Regions from separate parts of the Actinoalloteichus fjordicus genome, predicted to be linked through region 1. Evidence: riboswitches for the same ligand, from Rfam matches in the RefSeq annotation. Region 1 holds a riboswitch; each other region holds the start of a gene.

Region 1 (5,036 bases):
CCGGACAGGACGGGGGCGGACTCGCCATAGTGGACCGCCACCTCCTCGAAGCGGATCATGAGCGGACCTCCGGCGGCGGGGCGAACCACGCGGGGGCGACTCCCGCGAGGATGCCGAGCACCGGCGGCAGCGTCACCGTCGGCCAGCTCAGCGGGCTGAGTGAGGGATAGAGGTTCGCCGGGTCGACCCCGGCGGTCACGGTGAGCACGAGGGCGGCGGTCAGGCCCGACAGCACCACGAGCGTCTCCGGCAGGCGCCACCGGTCGGGCCGGTAGACGCTGCGGCGGATTCGCCTGCCTGCGACGAGGAAGCCCGCACCGGCGACGAGCAGGCCCGCGACCGCCATCGGCAGCCCGAAGGCGTGCCGGGTGCCGTCCAACAGCCCGTACACGCCGACACACACGCCGAGCAGGCCCGCGATCACCAGCACCCCGGTCAGCAGACGAGTCCGCCTCGGCGTGTCGCCGAACCGGCCGTACCCTCGGGAGTCCATCGCCGAGGCCAGGGCGAGCGACCGGTCCATGGCATCGGCCAGTACCGGGACCACGATGCCGCGCAACGCCCGGAGCCCGCGTTGTCTGCCGCCGCGCAGCCGCCGGGCCCGGCGGACCCGCAGGACGCTCTCCATGAGCTGCGGCGCCACGGAGAGGGCCACCACCACGGCCGTGCTGATCTGGTAGAGCGCCGCAGGCACCGCCTTGAGCATCCGGCGCGGATCGGCCAGCGAGTTCGCCGCGCCGAGACAGATCAGCATCGTCGCCAGGCGCAGCCCGTCGTAGAGCCCGCCGAGCAGCTCCTCGGCGCTCACCGGGCCGAGCAGCCGGATGCCCGCCGCCGCCTCCGGGAGCGTGATCTCCGGCAGCACGAACAGGATGTGCTCGCCCGCACCGCCCCCGAAGATCATCCGCCACAACACGCGCATGACGACGATGAACACCCCGAGGTACACGTACATCCGGAACGTGGCGGCCCACGGCGCCCGGCCGCGACGCCGGACCACGACGTACCCCGCCACCACCAGGATCAGCGACAACAGCAGCGGATTGGTCGTGCGGCCCGCTGCGGCCGCCAGGGCCAGTGCCCATAACCACCAGGCACCGGGATGCAGGGCTCTCGGGAGCCGCGTCGAGGCCCGGAGCACCGATGCGGTCACGCCGCCCACGTCCCGGAGGCACGGGGCTCGCAGGGCCGCTCGGCAGGAGGGCTGTCATGCCGGTCTCGGGGCCGCCGACGGGCCTGCGCGGCGCGGAGCGAGGGCGTCTCGACCACGATCCGGTGTCCGGCGGCGGTCTGCGGCCTGCGCAGCGTGGTACCCGACATGCCTCGATGCCTTCCCCGAGCGGGTCGAGAGAGGCATCCGACCAAGAGCAGGCGCCGCCGACGTCGGCGTGCGTGCTCGAATCGGACTCCACCTGCGGACCACGACAGTGTGAACGAGCCCTCGTCCCCGGACGGGCATTCCGGCTCGTCGTGCCTCGGCACGAACCACGGCTGCGGGTCAGCGCCGGACTTCGACCGGCTTCCCCCGCCGGGGACGTCTGAAGTTGTCACGACCGGTCAGCGGTCGTCGAGAGACTACCGAGGAGATTAACTCACTCGAGTGGTCCTGGGTCGGCGCACGCGGCAGACCGTTCAGCCGTGCCGGCTCGAGCCACCAAGTCGTTCCTCCGCCCTGCGCCGGGCCCGAGACACCCGGCTCGATGTGCTCGACTCGGCGCGGTCGGCGGATCGGCGCAGGCGGCGGTACGCAGTCGAACCCGGTGACGCACGGCGAAGGGCGCCGCATCGAGCGCTCGTCGCCGATGGGCAGGACGCGGTCGACCCTCGGCCCGCCGGATGCATCGTCGGAGACGGGACTGCTGTGCCGAGTGGTCCGCCACCCACGGAGATCATTACGATGAGTAGTCGACGTCCGTCACTAAGGGTGGTAGATCCGCGAAGTTCAGGTGACAGGGCTCGTGATGTCGCGACGGCAGCCACGAGATCGACCGGCGGTGTGCCAGCTACCGCAGGCCCGTGTCCAGGACGAAAGACGAGGCAGCCGCAATGAGGATCGCCGTCATCGGAGAATTCCGTGCTGACCGAGTGGTCGACGCCATCACCCGTTCCGGCCACCACGACCTGGTGTTGTTAGGGCCGACGGACGTCGCCGACTACGTCGGCAGGCGGGCTCGTCACCGGCACCTGGCGGCGAGTGCGGAACCGGAGGACCTGCTGGCGGTCTGGACCGAGGAAGACGTCGAGCTGGTCATCCCGAGCCTCTATCCGGTCGACCAGGAACAGCTGCTGCCCAGCCTGGCCGCCGCCGCCGACGCGTGGCGCGGCCCCGGCAGGCACGCCGTCGTCCACTCGACCCGCTTCGCCGACCTGGTCACCGACAAGGCGATGTTCCATCGCGTCGCGCTCGCGGCGGGCTGGCCGGTGCCCGAGGCCGTCATCTGCGACCGGGTGGAGGAACTGGAGTCGGCGGTGCGTCGGATCGGCGGCCTGCCCGTCATGGTGAAGGAGGCCAGGTCACTCCCACGCGCGGGCCGCTGGCATGTCGACACCGAGCAGCGCCTCACGACGCTGCCGCTGACCGCCTTCCCCGTCGTCGTTCAGCGTGTCTGCCGGGGTGAGGAGTTCGGCCTCGAACTCTTGAGCGGCGCGAACGTCACCGACTGCTGGCCGATCGCCTCCTTCGGTCCGCTGGACCAGCGCTGCATTCCGGGGCATCGGGCGCGGCTCGCTCCGATCGCGCTCTCGCCTGCCGTGATCACCGAGCTGGCCGGGTTCATCCGCGGCATGACCGACCAGTTCGACGTGTGCGGTCCATGGCAGATCGACTTCGCCGTCTGCGACGGCAGGCTCCAGGTGCTGGAGGTCAACGGCAGGCTCAGCGGCATGGCCGATCTCAGCGCGGCCACCACCGGCCTCGATCCCTACGACGCCTTCGTCGACGCCTGCCTCGGCCAGCCCCGTGTCGTGCCGCCTGCCCGCCGGCTCGCCCTGGAGCTGCCGATCCGTCTCGACGCGCAGCTGCCGGGACTGCCGTGGGGTGTGCGCATGAGGCGACAGTTTCCGCTGCCCACGAACCGGTCGCTGCCGGTGGACTTCCAACGGCTGCTCGTCACGGCGGACGATCCGGTGCTCCTGGCGAAGTGGCTGCGCGACTTTCCCCCGGACGCCCTGCTCACCGGATCGCCGGGTCAGCTCGCGGCCATCGCGCTGGAGATGAGCCCGCTGTTCACCTCGGCGGGGTGGCCTCGGGGCTGTCCGCCGGTCTGAACCGGCGACTCCGGGTTCGTATCAGCCGTGATCCGGCCTGCGAATGCTCCGGGGCCGCTCAGCAGCGCAGGCGCCTGCCGTGTCGGTGCTGTTCGCACCCTTGGCGCGGCAGCGCTGCGGCTCGGGTGCGGCTGGGTGCCTCGCGACGTCTCCCGACTGACGCCGGAGCCAGGCGGGCCGAAGGCAGGCGCCGCGACTCAGCAGGACCGCCCGGCCTGCTCGACGGCGGCGGCGATCGCGGAGCAGGGGTCGTGCGCCTCGTATTCGGCCTGGAGCCGTCGGGCCCGGTCGCGGAGGAGCGGATCGTCCAGGATGCTCTCGACGGCCTTGCGGATGTCCGCCTCGTCCGGGTCCCCGGTGCCGAGGTTGACGGCCGCCCCTGCCCAGGCGGCCTTGGCACCGACCTCGATCTTGTCCTCGGTGTCGCCCGCCAGCACCATCGGGACCCCGTGACGCAGTGCCTGCTGGACGCCGCCGTAGCCGCCGTTGCTGACCAGCACGTCGACGTGGGGGAGCATGGCGTCGAAGGGGATGAACTCGGCGACTCGTGCATTGGCGGGCAGTCCGGCGGGCACGACGTCGCGGCCGGTGGTGACGACGACCAACGCATCGAGATCGGCCAGGGCGCGCAGCGTGGGCTCGATCAGCCTGCTGAGGTCGTCGTTGGCGATGGTGCCCTGTGAGACGACGATCAGTCGACCCGCGGACGTCACCTCGTCCCACCAGTCCGGGAGTTCGACGGCGTCGCCGGTGTCCGGGGGCAGTGCTCCCACGTAGCGCAGGCGCGGCGGCGCATCGCTGCGGGGGTAGTCCATGCTCTCGATGCTGAGCTGAAGGAAGCGGTCCGGCACGCCGACGAGGCCCCGCGACAGCAGCGGTGGCGGCTCGGTGCTCCCCAGCCGGGTCAACGCGGCGGCCAGCAGGCGATGCGAGCCCGCCCGCTCGGCCGCCTCGGCGTGCTCGGTGAGCCTGCGACCTCGGGTCCGGCCCTCCTCGGAGCCGTCCGGGGCCAGCCCGGTGCCGAAAGGCGGATGATCGGCACTGTTCAGCGGCAGCGGCATCACGCCGACGCCGATGACGGCTGCCGGGCGGACGCCCGCCGCGCCGTGCAGGACCGGCCAGGCTCCCAGGAACATCGTGTCGTGCAGGAGCACCGTCGGTGCCGCGTCGTCCTCGGCGAGGAGCTCCTGGAGCGCCGTGTGCTGCGCGGCCATCGGCGCGATGAACAGCTGCTGGTTGTCGTACTCCAGCCGGGCCGGTCCGGCCGGTATCGAGTTCCGGTCGGGGAACTGATCGGGACGCAGATCCGCCTCGGCGGGCAGCGCCGCGAACCGGGCGCCGGTCCGCTCCACGGCGGCACGGAAGGCACTGCCGGTCAGGAACGTGACCTCGTGTCCGCGTTCGACGAGATCCGCCGCGATCACCCGCAACGGCCGCACGTGTCCGAAGAACGGGACTGCGGCGATCAACACCCTGGTCATCGTGCGGCCTGCTCCTTGAGGTGGTCGATCTGTCCTCGGCGAGCAACAGGCTATTCCGTCTGTCGTCGGGGGAGCACCGCCGACGACCCGCACTGCCCCTCGGGCGCAGGCGGCACGCAAGCGCCTACGCCAGAGCCGTGGGCGGCGCCGTGGGGGAGCGGGGCAGGCGCCCGTGGCGAGGGCCGCTGCCGTGCCGGACCGCGTGCAGACCTGCTGCGGGAGTCCTGCGTGATTCACGCCTCGCGGCGAGCCAACTCCTCGACGGCGGCGGCGATCGCCTCGTAGGGG
Region 2 (5,036 bases), 420 kb from region 1:
TCGCCACGTCCGGGCTGACCCGCCCGGCTCGCTCCAGACCGATCATGGCCAGCGCGGCGAGCAGCGCCGAGATCGCCGCCCCGATCAGGAGCACCGGAGCGTCCTTCACTCCCCCGACCATGAAGGCGATCACCACGCCGGGCAGCGTCCCGTGACTCATCGCGTCGCCGAACATGCTTCGACCGCGCAGTACGGCGAAGGGCCCGAGGACTCCGGCCAGCATGCCCAGCAGCGCGGAGCCGCCGATCACCACGGACGCGGCGTAGGACAGGCCGAGGACTCCGCCGGTCATCCCGTCCGCTCCGGTCCGGACCCTGCCGAATCCGAGCCGGGTGTGTCCGAATCGGGCGCGTTCGAATCGGACGCTCGGGAATCGGACGCTGGGGAATCGGACGCTGAGGAATCGGATGCTGAGGAACCGGACGCTGAGGAACCGGGAGCGGTCGGGTCGGACGCAGCGGAGCCGCGCGCAGGTGCCCGGCCTTCGACGTCCGCCTCGGTGGTCCGGTCGGTGCCGTCCGCCGTCGGCGGGGTCGCGGAGTGGGCGTCGCGGTCTGCGGAGTCGGCGCGACTCGGCATCGGGATGCCGTAGGCCGCCTCCAGGTGCTCGGGCCGCAGCACGCGGCTCACCGGCCCGTCGGCGATCACCCGGCCCGACAGCAGCACGGCGTGGTCGAAGTGGTCCTGCACCGTGCGCAGGTCGTGATGCACCATCAGCACCGAGCGGCCCTCCTGCTCGCACAGCTCGACGAGCAGCGTCAGCAGTCGTGTCTCGGTGCTCGTGTCGACGGCGGCGAAGGGCTCGTCGAGTACCAGGAGGTCGGCCTGCTGGGCCAGTGCCCTCGCCAGGAACACCCGCTGCCGCTGACCGCCGGACAGCTCGTCCAACGGCGTGTCGGCCGAGTCGGTGACCCCCGTCCGCAGCATGGCCTCGCTGACGGCGCGGTCGTCCTCCCGAGTCAGCCTGCGGAACCAGCCGCGATGCGGGTAGCGACCCATCTCCACGACTTGTACGGCCGTGACGGGGAAGTCCTGGGCGACGGCATCGCGCTGCGGCACGTAGGCCACCCGCCTGCGCACCCGGGCCAACGGCTCGCCGAGCAGTCGGATGGCGCCCCCGGTCGACGGGAGCAGACCGAGCGCGGCCTTGATCAGCGTCGACTTGCCCGCGCCGTTGGGCCCGACCACGGCGGTGAGTCGGCCTGCGGGCACCACCAGCTCCGGCACCGTCAACACGGTCCGCCCGCGATAGCCGACCGTCAGCCCCGTCGCGACGAGGGCGGGCGCGGGCTCGGTCGCCCCTGGAGTCGGCGAATCGGGCGTGGCGGCTGCGCGGCGGATCATCGCAGTCCCGCCACGAGCAGGTCGACGTCGGCGCGGACCATGCCGAGGTAGGTGCCCTCCGGCGTGCCTTCCGCGCCCGCCGCGTCGGAGTACAGGCTTCCGCCGAGCGTCGCCGTCGCGCCGAGGGCGGCCGCCGCGTCGAGCACCGCGGCAGCGGTCTGACCGGACACGCTGGACTCGACGAACACGGCCCGCACGCCGTGCTCGGCGATGACGCCCGCCACTCGATCGATGTCGCCGATGGTCGCCTCGTCCACAGTGGACACGCCCTGCACCGCCTCGACCCGGATGTCGTAGGCGCGGCCCAGGTAGCGGAAGGCGTCGTGCGAGGTGACCAGGATGCGGCGGGACTCCGGAATCTCGGCGAGCCGCTCGCCGACCTCCTCGTGCAGTTCGCTCAGCTCGACGCGATGCCGTTCCCAGCGGCCGTCGAAGCGGTCGGCCCGGTCGGGATCGAGTTCGGCGAGCGTGCCGCCGACCGACGCGAGTGCGTCTCGCCACAGTGCCACGTCGAACCAGATGTGCGGGTCGTACTCCGTCGCCGAGCCCGCTTCCTCGGCGGGAAGGAGCGAGGCGGTCGGCACGGTCTCGCCCACGAACAGGACCGTGGTGTCGCGGGCGAGATCGTCGAGCACCGGCCGGAGCCCGGCCTCCAGATGCAGGCCGACGGCGACGATCAGGTCCGCCTCCCGCAGCAGCCGCAGATCACCCGCCTGGGCCTGATAGAGATGCGGGTCGACGCCGCTGCCCATCAGCCCGGTCAGCTCGATGTCGGTGCCGCCGATCTCACCGACGGCGTCGGTGAGGAAGTTCGTCGTGGTCACGACCCGGAGTCTGCTCCCTGCCTCGCTGTATCCGCCGCCGACGTCCTGGCGCACTGCCCAGGCCGACGCGGCGAGCACGACCAGCAGCGCCGAGGTGATGCCCAGCACGACGCGGCGGCGGCGACGGGCTCTGCTGCGGTGTCTGCCCGATTCGGCTTCCGTTGCCCCGTCCACGGCTCTCCTCTCGAGAAGGACGCCCACTCTGATGAGAGCAGTTTTCACTAAGAACCGGGTCGCGTCACCCTCCCGGTCGGCCCGGTCACCCTGTGATCGCCTCGTTCTCGGCGAGTCACCCTAGCCGACCACAGTCGGGAACACGCCAGGATGTTGGGGTGAGACAAAGCACCGACCCCAACATGTAGTCTCACCCCCGCTGATGGTTCGTCAGGGCGCCTGCCGGTGTCATGACGAGGAGACAGGGAACCCGGTGCGAGTCCGGGACTGCCCCGCAGCGGTGAACGGGAACGAAGGCCGTCGCCGTCCATACCGGACGGTGCACACACTAGGAGACCTCGGTCTCTCGGGAAGTGACGGCCGTAGGACCGGCGAGTCCCACCTCGCCGGAAGCCCGTGAGTCCGAAGACCTGCCATCGGCGCGTGCCACCGAGCACGCCGTCCGAGGCCTCGAGGGTGGGCCGTGTGGACAGCGACGGATCATGCCATCGGCAGGTCCGCGTGCTGCCGCGCGCTCCTCCTCGGGGGTGAACCGATGCCGCCCCGGCTACGAGGAGACCACCGTGACCGTCGAGTCACTCCGACCAGCACGACCCGTTCAGGCAGATCGCCGCGCGATCGCCGAGGGGATTCCCGCCTCCGCCGCTCCCGCGCCGCTTGAACTTCCCGATCGGGTGATCCGGGTCAAGGACGCGGACGGCGCTCTCGCTCCACTCGACGTCGAACGGCTCGCCGCGACCGTGCACGAGGCGTGTGCCGGGCTGGCAGGCGTCACCGCGCAGACCGTCCTCGACGAGACGGTGCGCAACCTCTACGACGGCATCGACGCCGACGAGCTGGCGCTGGCCCAGATCATGGCCGCCCGCAGCATGGTCGAGATCGAGCCGCACTACTCGCAGGTGGCCGCCCGGCTGCTGTTGGAGAAGCTGCGTGCCGAGGCGTTGACCTTCCTCGGCCGCCCCGTGCCCGACGCGAGCCCCGAGGCGGTCGCGGCGAGTTACCCGGCCGCCTTCGAGGCCTTCGTGCGGCGCGGCATCGCCCTGGACCTGCTCGACCCGACCCTCGCCGACTTCGACCTCGGCCGGATCGCCGCCGCGCTGCGCCCGGAGCGCGATCGGGACTTCCAGTTCCTCGGCCTCCAGACGCTCTACGACCGCTACCTCCAGCACAGCGGCGGCGTGCGGTTCGAACTGCCGCAGATGTTCTTCATGCGCGTCGCGATGGGCCTGGCACTGCGCGAGGACGAGCGCGAGGCGCGGGCGATCGAGTTCTACGAGCTGCTGTCCACCTTCGCCTTCATGTGCTCCACCCCGACGCTGTTCAACTCGGGCACCACCCGACCGCAGCTCTCGTCCTGCTTCCTCACCACCGTCGAGGACGACCTGAGCGGGATCTTCCACGGCATCCGCAACAACGCCATGCTGTCGAAGTACGCGGGCGGACTCGGCAACGACTGGACGCCGGTCCGCGGCCTCGGCGCGCACATCAAGGGCACCAACGGCAGCTCGCAGGGCGTCGTCCCCTTCCTGAAGATCGCCAACGACACGGCGGTGGCCGTGAACCAGGGCGGCAAGCGGCTCGGTGCGGTCTGCGCCTACCTGGAGACCTGGCACGTCGATGTCGAGGAGTTCCTCGACCTGCGCAAGAACACCGGCGACGACCGGCGCCGCACCCACGACATGAACACGGCGAACTGGGTTCCCGACGAGTTCCTCCGCCGCGTCGAGGCCGACGACCAGTGGACGCTGTTCTCCCCCGACGAGGTCCCCGACCTGCACGACCTCTACGGCACCGCGTTCGCCGAGCGGTACCGGGAGTACGAGCGGGCCGCCGACCGGGGTGAGATCAGGGTCTTCCGCCGGGTCCGGGCCGTCGAGCTGTGGCGGCGGATGCTGACCATGCTGTTCGAGACCGGCCACCCGTGGATCACCTTCAAGGACCCGTGCAACCTGCGCTCGCCGCAGCAGCACATCGGCGTGGTGCACTCGTCGAACCTGTGCACCGAGATCACGCTGAACACCTCCGCCGACGAGGTCGCCGTCTGCAACCTCGGGTCGGTCAACCTGGCCGAGCACCTGCGCCCCGGCCCCGACGGACGGCTGGAGCTGGATCGGGAGCGGCTGGCCGCCACCGTCACCACCGCCGTGCGGATGCTGGACAACGTCATCGACGTGAACTTCTACACGATCCCCGAGGCACGACGGTCGAACCTGCGGCACCGCCCGGTCGGCCTGGGCATGATGGGCTTCCAGGACGCCCTGTTCCAGCTCGGTCTGCCGATCGCCTCCGATGAGGCGGTGGCCTTCGCCGACCGCAGCATGGAGGAGATCAGCTACCACGCCATCGCCGCGTCCAGCGAGCTGGCGGCGCAGCGCGGCAGCTACGAGTCCTACGCGGGCTCGCTGTGGAGCCGGGGCGTGCTGCCCATCGACTCGATCGCCCTGCTGGCCGAGCAGCGGCAGAGCGGCGACCTGGTCATGGACACGACGTCCACGATGGACTGGCAGTCCCTGCGCGAACGGGTCCGCACCGTCGGAATGCGCAATTCGAACGTGATGGCCATCGCGCCGACCGCGACCATCGCCAACATCTGCGGCGTGAGCCAGTCCATCGAGCCGCAGTATCAGAACCTGTTCGTGAAGTCGAACATGTCCGGCGACTTCACCGTGGTCAACCCGCATCTGGTGGCCGCGC
Region 3 (5,036 bases), 420 kb from region 1:
CGGCCGCTCGGTCAGCGACTGTGCGTAGGAACTCCACTCGACGGTCATCGGGGCGGGCCTGCTGACGTCGCCGTGGATGATCGGCGGCCGGACACAGCGGGAGCCGTAGGACTGCACCCAGCCGTGCTCGGTGGACAGGAAGCCCGCCAGGTTCTCGGCGAAGTACTGCACCATGTCATTGCGTTCCGGTTCGCCGTGGACCAGCACGTCCAGGCCGATGTCCTCCTGAAGCGCGATGACGTCGGCGATCTCCGCGCGCATCCGCCGCCGGTACTCGTCCTCGTCGATCCGGCCCGCCCGGCGGTCCGCCCTCGCCCGGCGAACCCCGCCGGTCTGGGGGAAGGAGCCGATGGTCGTGGTGGCCAGCGGCGGCAGGCCCAGCCGTTCGGCCTGGCCCTCGACCCGGACCTGATAGTCGGCCCGCCTGCTGTGCTCCGGACGCAGCGAGTCGAGCCTGGCCCTGACCCGCTGGTCGCGGGCTGCCGCGCCTTCGCGTGCCCGCAGGGCCCGCCGCGACTCCTGGAGCTCGGCGGCCACCTCGTCGGCCCCGCTGAGCGCCTTGCTCAGCAGGACGACCTCGTCCACCTTCTGTCGAGCGAAGGCGAGCCGGGCACGCAGCGCGGGGTCGAGCCCGGATTCGGCGTCGAGGTCGTAGGGGACGTGCAGCAACGGCGCGGAGGTGCCGACCTCGACCTTGTCGGCCACCCCGAGCAGAGTCGCGCAGTAGGCGAGGGCCTCGTCGAGGTCGGTGCGCCAGACGTTGCGTCCGTCGACGACCCCGGCGAGGAGGGTCTTGTTCCGAATCCCGGCGATGCTCGCGATGCCCACCAGGTCGGCCCGACCCGCCACGAGGTCGAGTCCGACGGCCTCGATCGGCGCGTCGGCGAGCACGCCCAGTGCGTCAGCGAGTGCACCGTGATAGCCGGTGACCAGGAGATTGGGTCGCCGCTGAGCCTCGCCGAGCCTGCGGTAGGCATGGGCGAGCGCGTCGAGTTCCGCCGGAGTCCGATCGGCTGCGAAGGCGGGTTCGTCGAACTGGACCCATTCCGCGCCCGCGTCCGCCAGCTCGGCGAGGAGTTCCAGCTGTGTGTCGATCATCGCGTCGAGCAGGTCCAGCCGGTCGAAGCCTGCCGGAGCGTCGGGGGCGGACTTGGAGAGCAGCAGGAACGTGACCGGCCCGATCAGCACCGGCCGGGTGGTGATGCCGAGGGCAGCGGCCTCCCGGAACTCCTCGACCGGCTTGCGGCCGGCCAGTCGCAGCACGGTGTCCGGGCCCAGTTCGGGCACCAGGTAGTGATAATTGGTGTCGAACCACTTGGTCAGCTCCAGGGGCGCGAGGGAGTCGGCTCCCCTGGCGGCGGCGAAGTAGGCGTCCAACGGCGTGCGACCCGACTCGGTATAGCGGGCGGGCAACGCGTCGACCAGGACCGCCGTGTCGAGGACCTGGTCGTAGTAGGAGAACGTGTTGGAGGGCACCGAGCCGAGGCCTGCGTCCCGCAAGGCCGTCCAGGTGGCCGCGCGCAATGCGGCCGCGACCTCGTGCAGGGCCGAGGCGTCGATCCGCCCGGCCCAGTACGCCTCCAGGGCACGCTTGAGTTCTCGATCGGGTCCGATCCGGGGGTAGCCCAGGACCGTGGCGCCGAGCGCCGGGACATGCGTGCGATGGGTCACTGCTCTCTCCTCGCGAGGCGGCAACGAAACCCCGAGGCGGGCACGCGAGCGACCGGAACGCGAGCAGAACGGGCAGGACCGAGACCGGTCCCCGACTGACTGCTCACCCCGGTCCTCCCGCGAAGACCTCGGAGCGGCACGGACCCGTCGGGACCGCGCCGCCGACGGCAGGTCTTCGGACTCACGGGCGCTTCCGACCGTCGAGGTCGGCTGACCTACTGTCCGTCGCTTCCCGGAGGCCGGACCTCCAGTGCTGTGACCGTCCTCGCTGTGAGGACGGTGACGGAGTTCGTTCCCGCTCACCGCTGCGGGGCAGTCCCGGATTCCCACCGGGTTCCCTCTTGCCTCGTCACCGCCGCTGATCCACGCCGTTCGGCGTGGGCCGTGGACGCCGACGAACCATCGGCGAAACCGATCCTAACGGGCTCGTCTCGACGCGGACTCGACATCTCGCAGGCCGGGATCGCCTACCCTCGACGCCATGCATCCCGTCTCCGAGCTTCCCGGTAAGCCGACCTCGGCAGCGGCCACCACGCTCAGTCAGATCATGACCGCGACCGAGACGAACCTGTACGGCACGGTGCACGGCGGCGTGATCATGAAGTTCGTCGACGACGTCGCGGCGGCCTGCGCCGGGCGACACTCGGGTGGCACGGCGCTGACAGTGTTCATGGACGAGATGCTGTTCCTGATCCCGGTTCGCGTCGGTGATCTCGTACACGCCAGCGCCCAGGTCAACTGGACGGGTCGCACCTCGATGGAGGTCGGGGTGCGGGTCGTGGCCGAGCGCTGGAACGAGTCGGTGCCGCCCACGCATGTGGCGAGCGCCTACCTGGTGTTCGTCGCGGTCGACTCCGACGGGAAGCCGAGACCGGTTCCCGAGGTCCTTCCCGAGTCGGCGACCGATCGACGACGGCACGCCGAGGCGGGCATCCGCCGTGAGCACCGGTTGGCCCGACGCGCGGCCATCAAGCGCAGTCGAGAGGTCGGCCCCGAGCCTGCGGCCTCGGACCCCGCTGCCCGCTCCTGAGTCACGGTCGGCGCCGAGGCGATCCGGCGGGCAGGCACGGCGGCGGCCTGTCCCGTCCGGGCCAGGCCGGCGAGGTCGCTCGGCGGGGCCGGACCGGTGCCCGCCCGACCACTCCCCGCCGCACGCGGCCTGCGAGGCAGGGCAGCCGCCCGCCCTCGGCGCTCGCAGCGAACGATGGCTGCGTCCCGGCGCAGGCGAACCCGCCGACAGGCAGGCCGGGCGAGGATGGTCGGGGCGGAGAAGCCGAGTGCGGGCGGTTCGTCGTCACCCCTCATCGACGACGAACCGCCCGCACGTGCAACAGCGGACCCGAGCAGACATCGGGCGACACCACAGACGGGCCTCCCCCCTGCACCCGCCTGCCGTGCCGTCCGCAGGGCCGCCGCCCCACACCGTGACGGCTTCCCCCTCACCGACCGAGCACACCCCCGGCGCTCGTCATCCGCCCGATCGGGGGAGTCCGGCCGCGCTCCGTCAGCGCGGAGAACGGCCGGGGGCGGCGTCATCGGGCCTGCCGATCGGCCGTCCACTCACCACGGAGCCACCGTCCGTTGCGGAGCACCGTGTCGCCACGGCGCCTGCCGGTACGGGCGCCGTGCCCGGCTGACCGCGGTCGAGATCCCCGTTCTCGTCCCCGTCACCGGGTTTCGCGGCACCGAGATGCCAGGGACGCTGCCGCTCCGGGCGCGCCGCCGAGGGCACGGGGCCCCGTCTCGGTCGATCGTCCGACGTCGTGCGGATCAGCGGCTCTCCCCCACGGTGCACCGCCGCCGCGCGCATCGAGATCAGCCGAGGGTCAGCGGCTGGTGCGACGGACGAACAGCACGCTGGAGATCACGAACGCCAGCGCGCCGAGCCCGACGCACCAGCCGAGGGCCCATGCCGCGCTGTTCCCGACCGGCGACCCCGTCAGCAGCGCCCGCACCGTCTCGATGACCGGCGTGGCAGGCTGATTGTCCGCGACGACGCGCAGTGCGTCCGGCATCGTCTCGGTGGGGACGAACGCGCTGCTCAGATAGGGCAGGAAGAGGATGACGAAGGAGAACTGGCCGGCACCCTCCACGGTCTTGGCCAGCAGTCCGAAGATCATCGACAGCCAGCTGATCATCAGGATGTAGAGGGCCACCACCCCGAAGGCAGCCGCCCATTCGAGGACGTTCGCGGCGGGTCGGAAGCCGATCAGCAGTGCAACGAGGATCACCAGTGTCGTGGAGACGAGGTTGCGCAGCAGGTTCGCGACCACATGCCCGGTGAGCACCGAGGACACGACGATCGGCAGTGAGCGGAATCGATCGACGACGCCCGTGACCAGATCGCTCGTCAGGCCGATCCCCGTCTGCGAGGCGCTGAAGCCCGCCGACAGGATGAGCACGCCGGGAACGGCGTAGTCGACGTAGCCGCCGCTGCGGTCGAGCGCACCGCCGAAGACGAACACGAAGAGCAGCATCATCGTGATCGGCAGGATCAACGACACGATCAGTTCGTCCGGCGTGCGCAGGACGTGCCGGAGCTTCCGGCCGATCATGGTCAGGACGTCCGAGACGGCCCAGCGCAGGCTGGGGCGAGTCGTCGGGCTGGTCGTTGCGGTCATCGGGCTGCCGTCTCCTGAGGTGCGCGGGCGGTGTCGGTGAGGGAGAGGAACACGTCGTCGAGACTCGGGGTGTGCAGCTCGAGGCTCGCCGCAGGCACACCCGCCTGTCGCAACCGCTCCAGCAGGACACGCACCTGCTCGGCGTGGCCGTCGAACGAGACCCGCAGACAGAGGTTCGTCTGATCGCGGTGCAGCGCCTCGTGCCCGAGGTATCGGGCGGCTCGGTCGAACGCCGGGACGTCGAAGAAGGTCAGCTCGACCGTGCCCGCCGACAATCCCCTCTTGAGTTCCGAGGCGGTGCCCTCGGCGACGATTCGGCCGCCGTCCAGAACGGCGATCCGATTCGCGAGCTGATCCGCCTCCTCCAGATATTGCGTCGTGAGCAGAATGGTGACGCCCTCGTCGACGAGTTCCCGGATCACGCTCCACATCGTCTGCCGACTGCGCGGGTCCAGCCCGGTGGTCGGCTCGTCGAGGAAGATCACCGGCGGGGCGGTGATGAGGCTGATCGCGAGGTCTAGCCTGCGGCGCATTCCGCCGGAGTAGCGGCCCGCCAGGCGGTCCTGGGCGTCTTCGAGGTCGAACCGCCGCAACAGCTCGGCCGACCGCTCGCGGGCCGCCGACCTGCCGAGACGGTTCAGTCGGGCCATCATCACCATGTTCTCTCGCCCAGTGAGCAGCTCGTCGACCGCCGCATACTGCCCGGTGAGACTGATCACGCCACGCACCGCCTTCGGCTCGCGC
Region 4 (5,036 bases), 1.3 Mb from region 1:
GCTCGGGCTGTGACTCCCGGTCATGGCGACAACCCACGGGTGAACTCGGGCCGCTCCACGGCCGCCGCAGCGTCCCGGCGCCCCTGCCTTGACTCCGCCCCGCCGCCGCTCACTCGGCCGCGCGACGGCGGCGTCGGGCGATGATCCCGGCGCCGATGCCCAGCACCCAGATCGCGGCGAACGCGATGATCGTCGCCCATGGCACCCCGCCGGCCCCGGTGGCGTCCTGGGCGGTCTGCTCGGTGCCGTCCGCCGCGACGGACGGGTCCTGACCCGCCGACCCGTCGAGCGCGGGCGCCTCGGTGTCGCTCTCGGTCTGCTCGTCGCCGTCCTGCTCGGTGGGATCGGCCGGGTTCTCGGGATCGGTGGCGGCCCCGTCCGTGGGCGCCGTACCGCCCTCGGCGGGCTGCGCAGGCTGATGCGGCCGGTCGGCCGAACCGCCGGGCGCGGGATCCCCCGGCGCGGCGGGCGGGGCCGGATCGCCGGGATTCGGTGCGTCGCCTGGTCCGCTCGGAGCGAACCGTGCCCTGGCCGCCGAACCCGTCATCCCCGGTGGATCGCCCGCGCCGAAGGACCAGCCCTCGACGCGGTCGGCCTCGGGATAGGACGCCATCGCGCCCCGTGTGCTGTACGACCAGCTGCCGCCGCCCTCGTCGATCCAGTACGACCAGTAGGCGTCCCCGGAGGGCGTGTCGTCGCACGGTTCCTGATCGGGGCCGGGCCGATCGTCGATGCGGCAGACGAACCCGGCACCGTCGTGCGCGGTGCCCGCGAGTCGGAAGCCTGCCTCCTGCAACGCCGCGTATCCCGTCTCGGGCGTGCCGGGGACGCAGCGGGACACGGTGCCCCCGAGCGAACCGAAGTCCACGACCACCACGACGCCGGTCTCCGCCGTGCAGGCCTGCGCGGCGGCCGGGGCGGGCGTCGGGGCGGCCAGGGTGACGGCGGCGGCGAACAGCGCCGTGCCCAGCAGACGCGTCAGTCTCATCGCGGCACTCCGCCCCGTCGACGTGGCCTGCTGATCAGCAGGTAGCTGATCGCCGCCAGCAGCAGCGCCACGCCCGCCGAGGACGCCAGCCCGACGGGACTGCGCAGGAAGTCGCCGACCAATGCCAACGAGGTCGCAGGCGCGGCCGTCTGCTCGGCCGGCCTGTCCACCGCCCGAGGCTCCTGGGCGACCGCCAAGGGAGGATCGACCCGAGGGGTCTGATCGACGGCGTCGGGATTCTCGCCCGCCTCGCCCTGCGCGCCGTCGAGACCGGGACTGCCCGGATCACCGCCGAGCCCCGACTGGCCGGGATACCCCGGCTCGCCAGGTAACCCGGGCTGCCCGGGAAGCCCCGGTTGTCCCGGCTGACCGGGAAGGCCGGGCTGACCGGGCTGACCCGGTTGTCCCGGCTCGCCGGGACTGCCGTCGGGCGGCTCGGGCGGCGGCGTGGTCGTCGGCGGCTCGGGCGGCTCGACGGGTGGTGTCGCCGACAGCCCGAGCAGCGCCTGCGCGGTCGCCCGCCGCAGCCGGTCCTGGTTGCCCGCGCGGCTCCAGTACAGCGGCCCGTCGGTCTGGACGTCCAGGTAGTCGCGCGCCGAGTAGGAGACCGCGCCGGTCATGGCGCCGGGGTCGACACCGGCACGGAGCTGGATCGAGGTCAGCCAGCCGCCCGCGCGTCCGGCGGGCCCCGTCTGGTCCGCGACGGTGAGCGCGAGGGCGGCGAGACCGGTGCTGTTGGCGTTGCGGGTCTGCTCGATCAGCTCCGGCGTGGAGGAGTCGAAGCCGAAGGCGCCGTCGTGGTACTGCCGGTCGAGCAGCCAGCGCACGCCCCGATCCAGGGCGCCCGCGTTACCGCCGACCTCGGCCAGCGCCCAGACGGCCATCGCCGTGTTGTCGACGCTGACCAGCGCGTCGTCGCTGCCCGCGCAGGTCGAGCCGACGTTCTCGGGCGGGGGGTTCGCGCGGAAGCCGCCGCTGGGGCACTGTTGCCGCACCAGGTAGTCGATGCTCGCTCGCTGATCGATCGGCGTGCCGGTGTGCCGGGCGTGCTCGTCCATGGCGATCAACGCCAGCGCCTGGGAGAAGGTGTTCGACAGGTCTCGTCGCGGGTCGTAATCACCCGCGTTCAGGTTGCGGTACCGACCGTCGACGTCGAGCGTCGCGGTGAGCCGGTCCACCAGGTCGATCGGGACACCGTTGGAGTCGACGCCCCAGTCCGCCGGGTCGACCCCGGCCCGCAGGGCGACCATCAGTCGTTTCGCGAGAACACCGGAGTTGGCGAGGTTGCCGTTGTAGAACATCTCGCGCAGCGCGCGGACGCCGAGATCGAAGGTCGTCCCGGTGCGGCCCGCCGCATGCAGGCCGAGCAGCGCATCCGCCTGCAGGCCCGCGTCGGGGGAACCAGGGGTGGCGCTGGGATAGACGTAGTCGAGTCGGACGAACTCCCGTTCCAGGAACTCGGCCGCCGTGCCCGCCTCGGCCGACGCGGCGATGATCGCCGGGTCTGCCGAGGCGGCAGAGGGAACGACCGTCGAGGCGAGGAGCAGCGCTCCCGCCGTCAGGCCGAGGAGAGGCTTGAGCATCAGCTGGTCGGCGTCCAGTTCGGGTCGAGTGCCTCGTCCAGCGTCAGGCTCATCTCGTTCGGGTCGGCCACGGTGCCCGCCCCGAAGGAGAAGCCGAGGACGTCGCCCAACGGCGGGTCGTAGGTGTCCACGCCCTCATCCGCATAACCCCACGCGTCGCCGGCCACGTCGGGCACCCAGAACGCCCAGTACGGCGCGTTGGGCAGGAAACCGTCGCACGCGTCGGCGGTGGCCGAGGGCAGGCCGTCGATCCGGCACAGGTACTGGTAGGGGCCGGTCTCGCCCTGTCCGATGCCGTGCTCCGGCGCGACGTCCACATCGGTCAGCGCGGCGAACGCGGTCGCCGGGTCGCCGTCGGTGCACCGCCGGACGACGTCGCCGCCCGCGTGTCCGGTGAAGTCGACGACCACCGTGACGCCGGTCGTCCCGGTGCAGGGACCGTCGGTCCAGGCGACGGTGACCGAGTCGTCGGCGGTGGGCGCGGCGGCCGGGACGGCCGCGACGGCCGTGCCGCCGAACAGAAGCAGAGAACCTGCGAAGAGGCCGGTTAAGAGACGACGCCGGACGGAGAGGCTCAAGGACATGGCCTGTGAGTTCCCTTCGGTTCGGGCAGACCGCAGTCCGGAGCCGCGCAGGCTCCGAAGCTCCGCGCTGCACACCACGACAGAGGAGCCGAGCAGTACCGCACGACGGGCATTCCGACTGACACCCGAGGAACACGGGTGCTCACGGCTGCGGGACAGTGCCGGACTCACACCGGCTTCCCCCATCGAACGGCAGGACGCATTCGTCTCTTGTGGAGAGACGACCTCTCGACGGTAGCTCATCGGGCAGCGTGGAGGAAGACGCCTTCTTCACCACAGGTTCACATCGGGTGGCGGCGGGCGGGGCGCGCGAGGGGGCGTGTCCTGCGGGCTGCGGTGCACGGGACCCCGGCGCATGCGCCAGGGCGGAGCCCCGAACACGGCGGCAGGGCACCCGCGGGCCTGTCTGCCTCGGCGTCTTCCTTCGCCGACGCGGCTCGGCAGTGTGGCTGTCAGCGACTCGCGCCTTCCGTGCCGACGGCGGCTCGCCGAGATGGACTTCGGTTGCGGCGGGCCGCCGTGGCTCTGTGGCGGCTCGCCGCCGTTGGCCCTCTGTCGGCTTGCCGCCGTGCCCAGCCGGGGCCCGGACCGATCCGCCCGCGACATCCGGTCCGCCCGCGGCCCCGGCCCGCGTCACCCTCGGAGCGCCCCGGCCCGCATGGCCGTCACGTGGTGACGGTGATCGCCATGCCGGGGCACACCGCCGCCGCCTCCCGGACCGGGCCGTGCTGGCCCTCGGGAGGATCGGCGTCGAGCAGCAGGACGATGCCGTCGTCCTCCCGTTGATCGAACACCGCCGGGGCGAGCAGCACACACTGGCCCGCTCCACAGCACTTCTGGGTGTCCACGTCCACGTGCATCGGGTGGCTCCTCTCATCGGGGACGGCCCGCTAAGGCCGATGGAAGTCCGCGCAGCCTGGTCGGCATCGCGGTCGAGGTGCCCCGGGTGGGGCGTCCGGCGGACACGTCCAACGCGTGCCCGCCGACCGCCGACCGCCGCGCGCCGACGGCGAGGCCTGCTCGCCCCAGCCGGCGGGCACCGCAGATCGCCTGCGGCACGGCCGATCGGACGCTGGTCGGCCCGGCCCGGCGGGCGCCGGATGAGGGCCGCATCACGCCGGAATGATCAGCGCAGCACGGATCTCGGGCGTCCGGTCACCACCGGACCGGCAGTCGATCGAGCCCGCCGACGAGCAGCCCCTGCCGGAGAGGCAGCTCCTCGACACCGACGGCGAGTTCCAGTCCCGGCAGCCTGCGCACCAGCACGCTCAGCACGGCCTGGAGTTCGGTGCGGGCCAAAGCCTGCCCGAGACACGAGTGCGGGCCGATCCCGAAGGCGAGATGCGGATTCGGCGCCCGTCGCAGGTCCATGGCGTCGGCGTCGGCGAAGGCCTGCTCGTCGCGATTGGCCGAGGCGAGACTGGTGACGACCGTGGTTCCCCTGGTCACGGTCCGGCCGCCCACCTCGATGTCCTCGGTGAGGTAGCGGGGCAGGCCGAAGCCTGCGTTGGCGTCGAAGCGCAGCGCCTCCTCGGCGGCCGTGCGCACCAACGAGGGGTCGGCGACCAGCGCCGTCCACCGCTCGCGCTCGCCGAGCAGCAGCACCACCATCTTCGAGATCATGTTCGCGGTGGTCTCGTGTCCCGCGACCAGCAGGCCCTGCCCGGTGAGCATGAGCAGCTCCTCCGGCAGCCTGCCGTCTGCGGAGTCCGCGACGGCGATCAGCTCGCTCAGCAGGTCCTCGCCGGGATCGGCCCGGCGGGTCGCGATGTGGGCCGCGAAGTACTCGCCGAACTCCTGCTGTGCGGCGTCGATCTCCGCCTGCTCGTACCGATCGAGGCTGAGCATGGTGTCCGACCAGTAGGAGAAGCGGTCCCGGTC

The links. A riboswitch is a leader RNA that binds a small molecule or an ion and turns the genes downstream of it on or off. The one in region 1 is predicted to bind cobalamin.
Region 2: another riboswitch for cobalamin. It lies ahead of UA74_RS11350 (ribonucleoside-diphosphate reductase subunit alpha); the one in region 1 lies ahead of UA74_RS13175 (CbiQ family ECF transporter T component).
Region 3: another riboswitch for cobalamin. It lies ahead of metE (5-methyltetrahydropteroyltriglutamate--homocysteine S-methyltransferase); the one in region 1 lies ahead of UA74_RS13175 (CbiQ family ECF transporter T component).
Region 4: another riboswitch for cobalamin. It lies ahead of UA74_RS32085 (hypothetical protein); the one in region 1 lies ahead of UA74_RS13175 (CbiQ family ECF transporter T component).

The regions. Positions count from the first base shown of each region.
Region 1 is NZ_CP016076.1:2,953,698-2,958,733, forward strand. Features, by position in the region: gene UA74_RS13170 (ABC transporter ATP-binding protein) at 1-59, opposite strand, end outside; gene UA74_RS13175 (CbiQ family ECF transporter T component) at 56-1,153, opposite strand; cobalamin riboswitch at 1,434-1,577, opposite strand; gene UA74_RS13180 (hypothetical protein) at 2,047-3,267, shown strand; gene UA74_RS13185 (glycosyltransferase) at 3,465-4,748, opposite strand; gene UA74_RS13190 (glycosyltransferase) at 4,982-5,036, opposite strand, start outside.
Region 2 is NZ_CP016076.1:2,528,944-2,533,979, reverse strand. Features, by position in the region: gene UA74_RS11365 (metal ABC transporter permease) at 1-292, opposite strand, end outside; gene UA74_RS11360 (metal ABC transporter ATP-binding protein) at 289-1,344, opposite strand; gene UA74_RS11355 (metal ABC transporter solute-binding protein, Zn/Mn family) at 1,341-2,342, opposite strand; cobalamin riboswitch at 2,529-2,774, shown strand; gene UA74_RS11350 (ribonucleoside-diphosphate reductase subunit alpha) at 2,960-5,036, shown strand, end outside.
Region 3 is NZ_CP016076.1:2,538,600-2,543,635, reverse strand. Features, by position in the region: gene metE (5-methyltetrahydropteroyltriglutamate--homocysteine S-methyltransferase) at 1-1,671, opposite strand, end outside; cobalamin riboswitch at 1,821-2,073, opposite strand; gene UA74_RS11395 (acyl-CoA thioesterase) at 2,153-2,701, shown strand; gene UA74_RS11390 (ABC transporter permease) at 3,498-4,292, opposite strand; gene UA74_RS11385 (ATP-binding cassette domain-containing protein) at 4,289-5,036, opposite strand, start outside.
Region 4 is NZ_CP016076.1:4,274,143-4,279,178, reverse strand. Features, by position in the region: gene UA74_RS18235 (hypothetical protein) at 110-988, opposite strand; gene UA74_RS32090 (prenyltransferase/squalene oxidase repeat-containing protein) at 985-2,571, opposite strand; gene UA74_RS32085 (hypothetical protein) at 2,571-3,155, opposite strand; cobalamin riboswitch at 3,243-3,399, opposite strand; gene UA74_RS18225 (ferredoxin) at 3,821-4,015, opposite strand; gene UA74_RS18220 (cytochrome P450) at 4,311-5,036, opposite strand, start outside.